DNA from 3 places in the Cupriavidus sp. GW822-FHT02D05 genome. Region 1 is predicted to be linked to each of the others. Evidence: predicted binding sites of a transcription regulator. Region 1 holds the regulator's gene; each other region holds the start of a gene.
What was found. The regulator sigma-54, encoded in region 1, starts transcription at its own class of promoters, with help from an activator protein. The targets are predictions, from matches to a motif close to TGGCANGNAANCTGCTTT.
Positions count from the first base shown of each region.

Region 2: AC1RQK_RS09695 (ammonium transporter) is a predicted target of sigma-54. The motif match lies at 1,692-1,709, and genes of this name have one in related genera.
Region 3: urtA (urea ABC transporter substrate-binding protein) is a predicted target of sigma-54. The motif match lies at 1,654-1,671, and genes of this name have one in related genera.

Region 1 covers NZ_JBXAOE010000013.1:181,457-184,685, forward strand. Annotated here, with positions in the region: gene ptsN (PTS IIA-like nitrogen regulatory protein PtsN) at 1-345, opposite strand, end outside; gene hpf (ribosome hibernation-promoting factor, HPF/YfiA family) at 729-1,079, opposite strand; gene AC1RQK_RS19095 (RNA polymerase factor sigma-54) at 1,129-2,604, opposite strand; gene lptB (LPS export ABC transporter ATP-binding protein) at 2,740-3,229, opposite strand, start outside.
Region 2 covers NZ_JBXAOE010000006.1:48,268-51,496, forward strand. Annotated here, with positions in the region: gene AC1RQK_RS09685 (LysR family transcriptional regulator) at 1-325, shown strand, start outside; gene hutG (N-formylglutamate deformylase) at 336-1,157, shown strand; gene AC1RQK_RS09695 (ammonium transporter) at 1,816-3,087, shown strand; gene AC1RQK_RS09700 (P-II family nitrogen regulator) at 3,125-3,229, shown strand, end outside.
Region 3 covers NZ_JBXAOE010000002.1:493,190-496,418, reverse strand. Annotated here, with positions in the region: gene AC1RQK_RS04725 (flavin-containing monooxygenase) at 1-1,379, opposite strand, end outside; gene urtA (urea ABC transporter substrate-binding protein) at 1,727-2,992, shown strand; gene urtB (urea ABC transporter permease subunit UrtB) at 3,177-3,229, shown strand, end outside.

The sequences.
Region 1 (3,229 bases):
TTCCAGATGCTGCTGGGTGGCCTGTTCGGGCACCAGCAGGAAGATCAGCAGCGCGACCGGCTTGCCGTCGGGCGACTCGAAGGGGATCGGCTCGGCCAGGCGCATGAAGGCGGCCAGTGGCTGCTTCAGTCCCTTGATGCGGCCGTGGGGGATCGCAACCCCCGCGCCCAGGCCGGTGGACCCGAGCGACTCGCGGGCGAACAGGTTGTCGGTCACGGTCGCGCGCGCTACGCCATGGTTGTTCTCGAAGAGGAGCCCGGCCTGTTCGAACACGCGCTTCTTGCTGGTGACGCTGACGTCGAGGTTGATGTTGCCGGGTGGCAGCAATTTAGCCAAACGATTCATGTGGAATGCGCAGGGTTTTCTAGTAAGCAGGCCCGGGGCCAGGAGGCGTCCCACCGGGCGGAAAGAGGTAAAAAACCAAGGCCCGAGGTTTCCACCGGGTGTCCCCCCATGCCGGTGTCGGGCGTCTGGCCATTATAGAGCAGGCCCGCTTCCGCTTTGTGCATTGCAATAGCCGATGCGCTCAAGCGGTGCTGCATGCACCGGAATGGCTAGGCCGGTCAACCATGTATTGCACAGCATACACTGGTACATATGCGTTGCGGAATCCCCTGTGTGGCCCGATCGGGTAGGCTGCAACGAAAAAGCCGCGCTCTGGGCGCGGCTTGATTCCATTTTTCAAGGGACTGACACCGACGGCCCGGTATGTGGGCCGCCAGGCACGGTCATTGCTGCATCTGCGATGCGGCCATCTGATACTTGACCGCTTCACGGTCGTGGCTCTGCACGCGATCCTTGTGGCGAATCACCTGCCGGTCGAGCTTGTCGACCAGTGCGTCGATAGCGGCATACAGGTCTTCATGATGCGCTTCGACAAAGATGTCCTTGCCCTTGAGATGTAGATTGATTTCCGCGTACTGCCGCCGGTCCTTTTCTTTTGTATTGTCGACAGAGAGCAGCACACTTACGCCAATGACTTGATCGAAATGCCTGACGATACGCTCCAGTTTCGTTTCCACGTACTCACGCAGAGGGGGCGTGATGTCCAAGTGGTGTCCACTGATCTTGAAGTTCATAGCGTTTCTCCTTCTGAAAGAGCTGCATCAGGCAGGCGATGCAGCTCGGCTACAAAGTCTTACGGAGATTGACCGCGGGAATCTTGAGCGCTTCGCGGTATTTGGCAACGGTACGCCGTGCTACCACAAAGCCTTGCTCGCCGAGCAATTCGGCAATCCGGCTATCGGACAAGGGGTTCCTAGCGTCTTCGGCTCCTATCAATTGCTTGATCAACGCACGGATTGCCGTTGATGAGGCCGCGCCGCCGGTTTCTGTGGATACGTGAGAGCCAAAAAAATACTTCAGCTCGAAAGTCCCCATCGGCGTTGCCATGTATTTATTGGTAGTCACCCGAGAGATGGTGGACTCGTGTAAACCCAGTGTATCGGCAATCTCCCGCAAAACCAAGGGGCGCATCGCAATTTCACCGTGGGTGAAGAAGTTCTTTTGACGTTCGACAATGGCTTGTGCGACGCGCAATATCGTGTCGAACCTTTGCTGGATATTCTTGATCAACCAGCGTGCTTCCTGCAGCTTTTGCTGCAGTCCGGCCGCGCCTGCATCGCCTTTTGCACCGCGCAAAATCTGCGCGTACATGTCGTTGATGCGTAGCCGCGGCATCACATCCGGGTTGAGGTGGGCGATCCATCCGCCGCTCAATTTTCGAACAAAAACATCAGGCACCACGAAGTCCGCTTCTGGCCGGCTGTAGGCATGGCCGGGATAGGGCGCGAGCGAGCGGATCAGTTCATGTGCGGCCTTGAGTTCCGGTTCGTCCACTTGCAGCGCCTTTTTAAGGCGCGTGTAATCGCGCACCGCCAGCAGCTCGAGGTGGTTGGTGACGATGCTCAGCGCCAGTTCGCGCTGCGGATGCTTGAGCCTGCGCAATTGCAGCGCCAGGCACTCGGCGGCGTTGCGTGCCCCGACGCCCGGCGGATCGAAGCTCTGCAGCAGCGTGAGCACAGCCTGGATCTCGTCGACCTCGAACTCGAGCTCCTCCGGCAGCTCGCTGCAGATTTCCTCGAGCGTGGTGCTCAGGTAGCCGTCATCGTCCAGGGACTCGACCAGGAAGATAGCCAGCCCTTTGTCGCGCAGGGAAATCTTGAGCGGCGCCAGCTGTTCCATGAGGTGTTCACGCAGCGTGGGCTCGGCGTCGCGCAGCTGCATCGGGGTTTTTTCGTCGTCTTCGCCTTGCGGGCGGCGGGCGAAGTCGTCCAGGCTCCAGTCGCTGCCGTAATCCTCATTGCTGTCAGAGTAGCTGTCGTCGGCTTCGGGCGCGCCATCGGGGCGGTTCTCGCTGGTGCCCTGGCCATCGGCGGGCGCTGGCGCGGGCGCGCTCTGCAGGTTCACCGAGCCGTCCGAAGACACGCGCAACGGGCTGTCCAGCCAGTCGTTCTCACGCTCGAGCAAGGGGTTCTCGGTCAGCGCCTGTTCCACTTCCTGCTGCAGTTCAAGCGTGGACAGTTGCAGCAGCCGGATCGACTGCTGGAGTTGCGGCGTAAGCGCGAGATGCTGCGAGAGGCGGAGCTGTAGCGACGGTTTCATGCGACCTATTTTATGCCCAACTTCCGTACTGATGGAACGGAAATTGCTATCGCTGGTGTCGCTATGATCGTTTGAAGGATAAAAGGCGACACCGAAGCCGCCCGGGGGGCGATGCGCGGCAGGCGCCGCGCGCCCTTACATGCGGAAGTTCTCGCCCAGGTAGACCTTGCGCACCGACTCGTTGGCGATGATGTCCTCAGGCTGCCCGGACGCCAGCACCGCGCCTTCGCTGATGATGTAGGCGTGGTCGCAGATGCCTAGCGTCTCGCGCACGTTGTGGTCGGTGATCAGCACGCCGATATTGCGTGCCTTGAGGAAGCTGACGATGCGCTGGATTTCGCCAACCGCGATCGGGTCGACGCCGGCGAAGGGCTCGTCGAGCAGGATGAAGCGCGGCGCGGAGGCCAGCGCGCGGGCGATTTCCACGCGGCGGCGCTCGCCGCCGGACAGCGACAGCGCCGGGTTGTCGCGCAGGTGGGCAATCTGCAGGTCATCCAGCAGGGTGTCCAGCCGGCGCTCGATCTCGGCCTTGCCCAGGGGTTTGCCATCGTTGAGCTGCAGCTCCAGCACTGCGCGGATGTTCTCCTGCACATTGAGCTTGCGGAACACGGAGGCTTCCTGCGGC
Region 2 (3,229 bases), on a different contig from region 1:
ACAGCGTTTTGCTTTTGACGCGACCGATCCCTTGCTAAGCGTGGTGGCCGCCGGTCTGGGCTGGGCCATCAGCACGCCGTTGTGCCTTTGGCAGTCGCGTGCTTGGCTGGACCAAGTCCAGGTGGTGGCGCTGCCGCCATCCAGGCTGGGCCAGCGCGAGTTTCATCTACTGTACCGCGATGCGCAATGGTCGCAGACCGCCGACGAGATTGTGCGTTTGACCCGCACGACGCTCGAACTGGATCTGTTGCCAGCCTTGCGCGCGGCTATGCCCGCGCTTTCTTCCGGCGCGCTAGTCGTGAGCGCGCCATTTCCAACCCCTTGAAGACATCATCATGAGCACGCCTGTTTTTGAACTCCACCAGGGCACGTTGCCGCTGCTGATCTCGATTCCTCACCTGGGCCGGCGCTTGCCCGAGGAGATCCTGCCGTCCTTGTCGGAGGAAGCCAGCATTGTCAGCGACACAGACTGGCATCTTGACCGGCTCTACGGATTCGCCCAAGACCAGGGTTATTCGGTGCTCAATGCGACGCTCTCTCGCTACGCTATTGATCTCAATCGACCGCCAACCGGAGAAAGCCTGTACCCGGGGCAGACGACGACCGGCCTGTGCCCGATTGAAACCTTCAAGGGCGTGCCGCTCTATCGGCCCGGTCAGATGCCTGACGACGCGGAGATCGCTCGCCGCCGTGAGACCTACTGGCGGCCCTATCATCAGGCGCTGCGCGCCGAGCTGGACCGGCTCGTCCGGCTGCATGGCTGCGTCTTGCTGTGGGAAGCGCATTCCATCGCCAGCGTGCTGCCGCTGCTGTTTGAGGGCACGCTGCCGGACCTCAATCTGGGGACCAACTCGGGCGCCTCCTGTGCCGACGCGGTGCTGCGGGCCGCGCTGGCTCCGCTGGCCACCATGCCCGGAGGGCGGGGCTATACCTATGTTGCCAATGGCCGTTTCACGGGAGGCTACATTACGCGACATTACGGCGAGCCGCACAAGTGCGTCCATGCCATCCAGCTGGAAATGGCGCAATGCCTCTATATGGACGAAGAAGCCCCCTTTAACTATCGATCGGAACTGGCCGAACAGGTCCAGCCGCTGCTAAAGGCCATGCTAGCTGGGGCACTGGAGCAGATCCAGAGTATCGGCCGCGCGTCTTGATCTGCAGTGCTGTCACTCTCTATTGGTGCAACATGAGGGCGCGCCGTCGCACGCATGACGGCGTTGCCGGCCCTCGCCCTTGATTCCCTCGCGCACGACACTGGCGTTCCGCTGGCGCGTGAAGGCTCCCCGCCCCAGGTCTATGCCATGCTGCCGCACCATGAGGGTCACAAATAACGGTGTGAGCTGATGGCCGGCTGTCGGGCGGTCCGTCCCCGCACTGCCCAAGAGTGCCGGACGGACCATAGGCGCGGGGGGCCTGGTCCTGTCGTGCGCAATTGCCAGTCTCAATGGCTGGCGTGCACCAGCGGCGCGTGCGCCAATCCGATGGAACGATATGCCCACGCTTTCGGTGCCTCATCGCCCCGGCTCAGCTCCCGGCGCTGACCGGACCATTCCTTTCCAGATTCACCGGACCACGTTCCCACGCACCATTGGCAAGTGCGCGAGCGCATTGCGCCCCATTGCGGCGCGGCAACTTCGTAATCTTTTAAGTACTTCTTAATAGGAATATTTAATTCCCAGCATGAATACTGGCATGGTACTTGCGCAATGGTGAGAAGTTGGCCAGCGGGCCACGTTTTTCACCATTGACTGGAATGCCATGACAAGCTCTGCAAGACACGGAATTCGCACGGGAGGTGCCCTTTTTGCGTTGATGGCCAGCTCCTGCTGGGCTCAGACAGCGAAGGCCGTACCAACCATCAGTGCTGGCGACACCGCCTTTGTTTTCACATGTGCATTGGTCGTTTTGCTGATGACGCTGCCCGGCCTGGCCTTGTTTTACGCCGGCTTGGCGCGCGCAAAGAACGTGCTGTCGGTTTTGACGCAAGTGTTTGCCGTAGCGTCGCTCATCTGTGTGCTGTGGGCCATCTATGGCTACAGCTTCGCGTTTGCGGATGGCGGGGACTGGCAGGCCTATATCGGCGGGGCTTCCAAACTCTTCTTGAGCGGAGTGACGCCGGAGTCGGTTCACGGCACCATCCCCGAACTGCTGTACTTCTTGTTCATGATGATGTTCGCGGCAATCACGCCAGCCATCATCGTGGGTGGCTTCGCCGAACGCATGAAGTTCTCGGCAGTGCTGGTGTTCATGACCGTCTGGTTCACCATCAACTACGTGCCCATGGCGCATATGGCCTGGGGCGGCGGGTGGGTCTTCGTCTGGGGGAGCCAGGACTTCGCTGGCGGCAACGTGGTGCACATCAATGTCGGCATCGCGGCCCTGGTGGCGGCCTGGATGGTTGGACCGCGCAAGGGCCTGCATGCCACCGCCATGGCACCGCACAACATGACCATGACCATGACTGGCGGCTCCTTGCTGTGGGTGGGCTGGCTTGGATTCTGCGGCGGCTGCGCCCTATTGGCCAATGGCTTTGCCATGCTCGTCATCGTGAACACCATGCTCGCGGGAGCAGCGGGCGCCATGTCGTGGCTGTTCATCGAATGGTTGCACCGTGGCAAGCCCAGCTTGTTGGGCGTTGTCACGGGTGCAGTCGCCGGCCTAGTAGGTATCACACCAGCATGCGGATTTGTCGGGCCCATGGGGGCGTTGATGGTCGGTGCCATCGCCTCGCCTTGCTGCATCTGGGCGGTCGAGAAGCTCAAGCCCGCGCTAGGGCTGGACGACTCCTTCGACGTGTTTGCGGTGCATGGCGTTGGTGGCATTGTCGGCGGCCTGCTTACGACCATGTTTGCCTTGCCCGCTTTGGGCGGCGTCGGCTTGCCCGAAGCGCGGGACTTCGGCGGGCAGATGCTGGTCCAGGTTGGCGCTATTGGTTTCAGCATCCTGTTCTGCCTGGCCACGAGCTACATCGCACTCAAGGTGGCCTCGCTGTGCTGCCGCGGGCTGCGTGTGGACGAAGACAAAGAAGTCGAGGGGCTCGACACATCCGAACATGGCGAAACTGGCTACAAGCTACCCGCCTGACCCCTTCCACTTGAACTCGCGAGGCAGCCTCATGGCGATCAAATTTATTGCCGCGATTATCAAGCCCTTCAAGCTTGACGACGTCAGGAACGCGCTGGCGGGCGTCGGCATACAGGGGCTCACGGTGACCGAGGTCATTGGC
Region 3 (3,229 bases), on a different contig from region 1:
CTGGCCGACTTGTACCAACTGCTGCACGAGCCCGCCCACGCGGTCTGGCCAATGGCCGCCTGCAACGCCTGGTTGAAGCGCGTCACCACCTCCGGGCGCACCTCCATGGAGGCGAAGCGCGCCGAGCGGCAGGCCTGGATGCACCGCAGGACATAGCGGGCCTGGCACTCGAGCATGAAAATGATGGAGTTGTGGCCCAGGTTGGTATTGGGGCCGTACAGCACGAACAGGTTGGGAAATCCCGGCGCCGTCATGCCGAGATACGCCTCGGGATCCTCGCGCCACTGATCGGCCAGGGTGCGGCCGTGGCGGCCGGTGATGCGGATCGGCGCGAGGAAGGAGCGGGCGTCGAAGCCGGTGGCGAAGACGATGGCGTCGGCCCGATGCCTGGCGCCGTCGGCCGTGACCACGGCGTCGGCTTCGACGCGCTCGATGCGGGCGGTCTCGACATGGACGTTCGGCCGCTTGAGCGCCTGGTAGAAATCGTCGGAGATCAGGATGCGCTTGCAGCCGATCGGGTAATCGGGTGTGAGCTTGGCGCGCAGCACCGGGTCGGGAATCATGTGCGCGAGGTAGCGGCGCGCCAGCGTTTCCAGTTCCCGGTTGCGGCCGCTGTCCCGCTGCATGCGCCCGAAGCGCAGTTCACGCTGCAGGTAGAGGTGCCAGCGATGCAGCCGGGCAGTCCACGGGTGCCGTTCGAAGCGCGCCTGTTGTCCGGGCGTATAGGCCTCGCCGTTGCGCGGCAGCACCCAGTTGGCGCTGCGCTGGAATACCGTCAGCATGCCCGCTTCCGGCGCGATGCGCGGGATGAACTGCAGCGCGCTGGCGCCATTGCCGATCACCGCGACCTGCTTGCCGCGCAGATCGGCGTCATGCCGCCAGCGCGCGGAGTGGAAGGCCGTGCCGGCAAAGTGATCCAGTCCTGCAATATCCGGTGTCAGCGGGCGGTTGAGCTGCCCGGTGCCGCTGACGAGGATGCGCGCGGCGATGATGTCGCCGTTGCTGGTGCGCACTCGCCACAGGCAGGCGGCTTGGTCGTAGCGCGCCTCGGTGACCTCCGTGCCGAAGCGGATATGCCCGAGCAGCCCGAAGCGCTCGGCGCAGTGCTGCAGGTAGCGATGGATCTCCGGCTGGGGCGAGTATGCGCTGGACCAGTCCGGCTTGGGCGCGAACGAGAAACTATAAAGATGGGAGGGGATGTCGCAGCCGCAGCCCGGGTAGGTGTTGTCCCGCCAGGTGCCGCCCACCGTGCCGGCCTTCTCCAGCACGACAAAGTCGTCGATGCCGGCTTGCTTGAGCTTGATGCCCATGCACATGCCGGCCACACCGGCGCCGATGATGACGATCTGGTCCGCGCCGGGCGTCGTTGACGCTTTCAATGGGCTGTCTCCGTCGTGCTTTTTCTGGGTAGTCGCGGCGCATGCGGCAACGCCTTGGCGCGCAATCGAGAGGCCACCATAGAGCCGATTGCGGATTCGGGCAAGGCACGGCGCAACATGCGTGCCGCCATGTGCCCCAATCTGAATCAGCCGGCGGCGGCGCACAGGCTTGGTGCGTGACGTTTGCGCACTATCGTGGTGCGATAGGTGGCCTGGCGGCCTCTGGAGGCTCGCCAGGCCGTGTGCACAGCCTTGTATACAAGCTTGTATGCCATGGCATACTAGTTGCAGAAGAGGTACCCGGGGTGCGTTGTTCCTTTATCCAACACGACAATCTGGGAGCTGCAATGAAAAGACGTGACATGCTGAAGCTGTCGGCGGTAGCCGCCGCGGCCTTGTTTGCAACGGCAGGCGTGAGCCCGCTGGCATTGGCGCAGTCCAAGGAGCCGATCAAGGTCGGTATCCTGCATTCGCTGTCCGGCACCATGGCCATTTCCGAGACTTCGCTCAAGGACGTGGCGCTGATGACCATCGACGAGATCAACAAGAGCGGCGGCGTGCTTGGCCGCAAGCTTGAGCCGGTCGTGGTCGATCCCGCTTCCAACTGGCCGCTGTTCGCCGAGAAGGCGCGCCAGCTGATCACCAAGGATAAGGTTGCCGTCACGTTCGGCTGCTGGACCTCGGTGTCGCGCAAGTCGGTGCTGCCCGTTTATGAAGAGCTGAACTCGCTGCTGTTCTATCCGGTGCAGTACGAAGGCGAGGAAATGTCCAAGAACGTCTTCTACACCGGCGCGGCGCCCAACCAGCAGGCCATTCCCGCGGTGGAATACCTGATGAGCAAGGAAGGCGGCGGCGCCAAGCGCTTCTTCCTGCTGGGCACCGACTACGTCTACCCGCGCACCACCAACAAGATCCTGCGCGCCTTCCTGAAGAGCAAGGGCGTGGCGGACAAGGATATCGAAGAGGTCTACACGCCGTTTGGCCACAGCGACTACCAGACCATCGTCGCCAACATCAAGAAGTTCTCGCAAGGCGGCAAGACCGCCGTGATCTCCACCATCAACGGCGACTCCAACGTGCCCTTCTACAAGGAACTGGGCAACGCAGGCCTGAAGGCCAAGGACGTGCCGGTGGTGGCGTTCTCGGTGGGCGAGGAAGAACTGCGCGGCATCGACACCAAGCCGCTGGTGGGCCACCTGGCCGCGTGGAACTACTTCATGTCGGTCAAGAACCCGGAAAACGAAGCCTTCAAGAAGCAATGGGCGGCGTGGGTCAAGGCGAACAACCTGCCGGGCGGCGACAAGCGCGTGACCAACGATCCGATGGAAGCCACCTACGTGGGCATCCATATGTGGGCGCAGGCCGTCAAGAAGGCCGGCACGACCGATCCCGACAAGGTGCGTGCCGCGATGTATGGCCAGACCTTCAAGGCGCCGGACGGCTTCACCCTGACCATGGGCGAGAACCATCACCTGTACAAGCCGGTGATGATCGGCGAGATCAAGGGCGATGGCCAGTTCACGGTGGTGTGGAAGACGCCCAAGGCCGTGCGCGCGCAGCCGTGGAGCCCGTTCATCGCGGGTAACGAAGGCAAGCCGGACAAGGTGATGTAAGCAGGGCTCCCGCCTGGCGCTCTCCTGCTCCCCCGCTTGGCCTCGCGGCTGGTGAGAGAGGGGAGGGCGCCAGGCAGTGCCTTTGCCTCTTCGCATGCTGTCCGCCGCTTCGGCGCGGTGGCGGCAAATCGTCACGCCGATCAAGGTGACGCGCGTGCTTCGCCGCGCGCGACTCGCAAACCTTATGCACCGACCCTTATCGTTCTCTCTCGCTTCACGGTTGCGCGCCATGCTGGC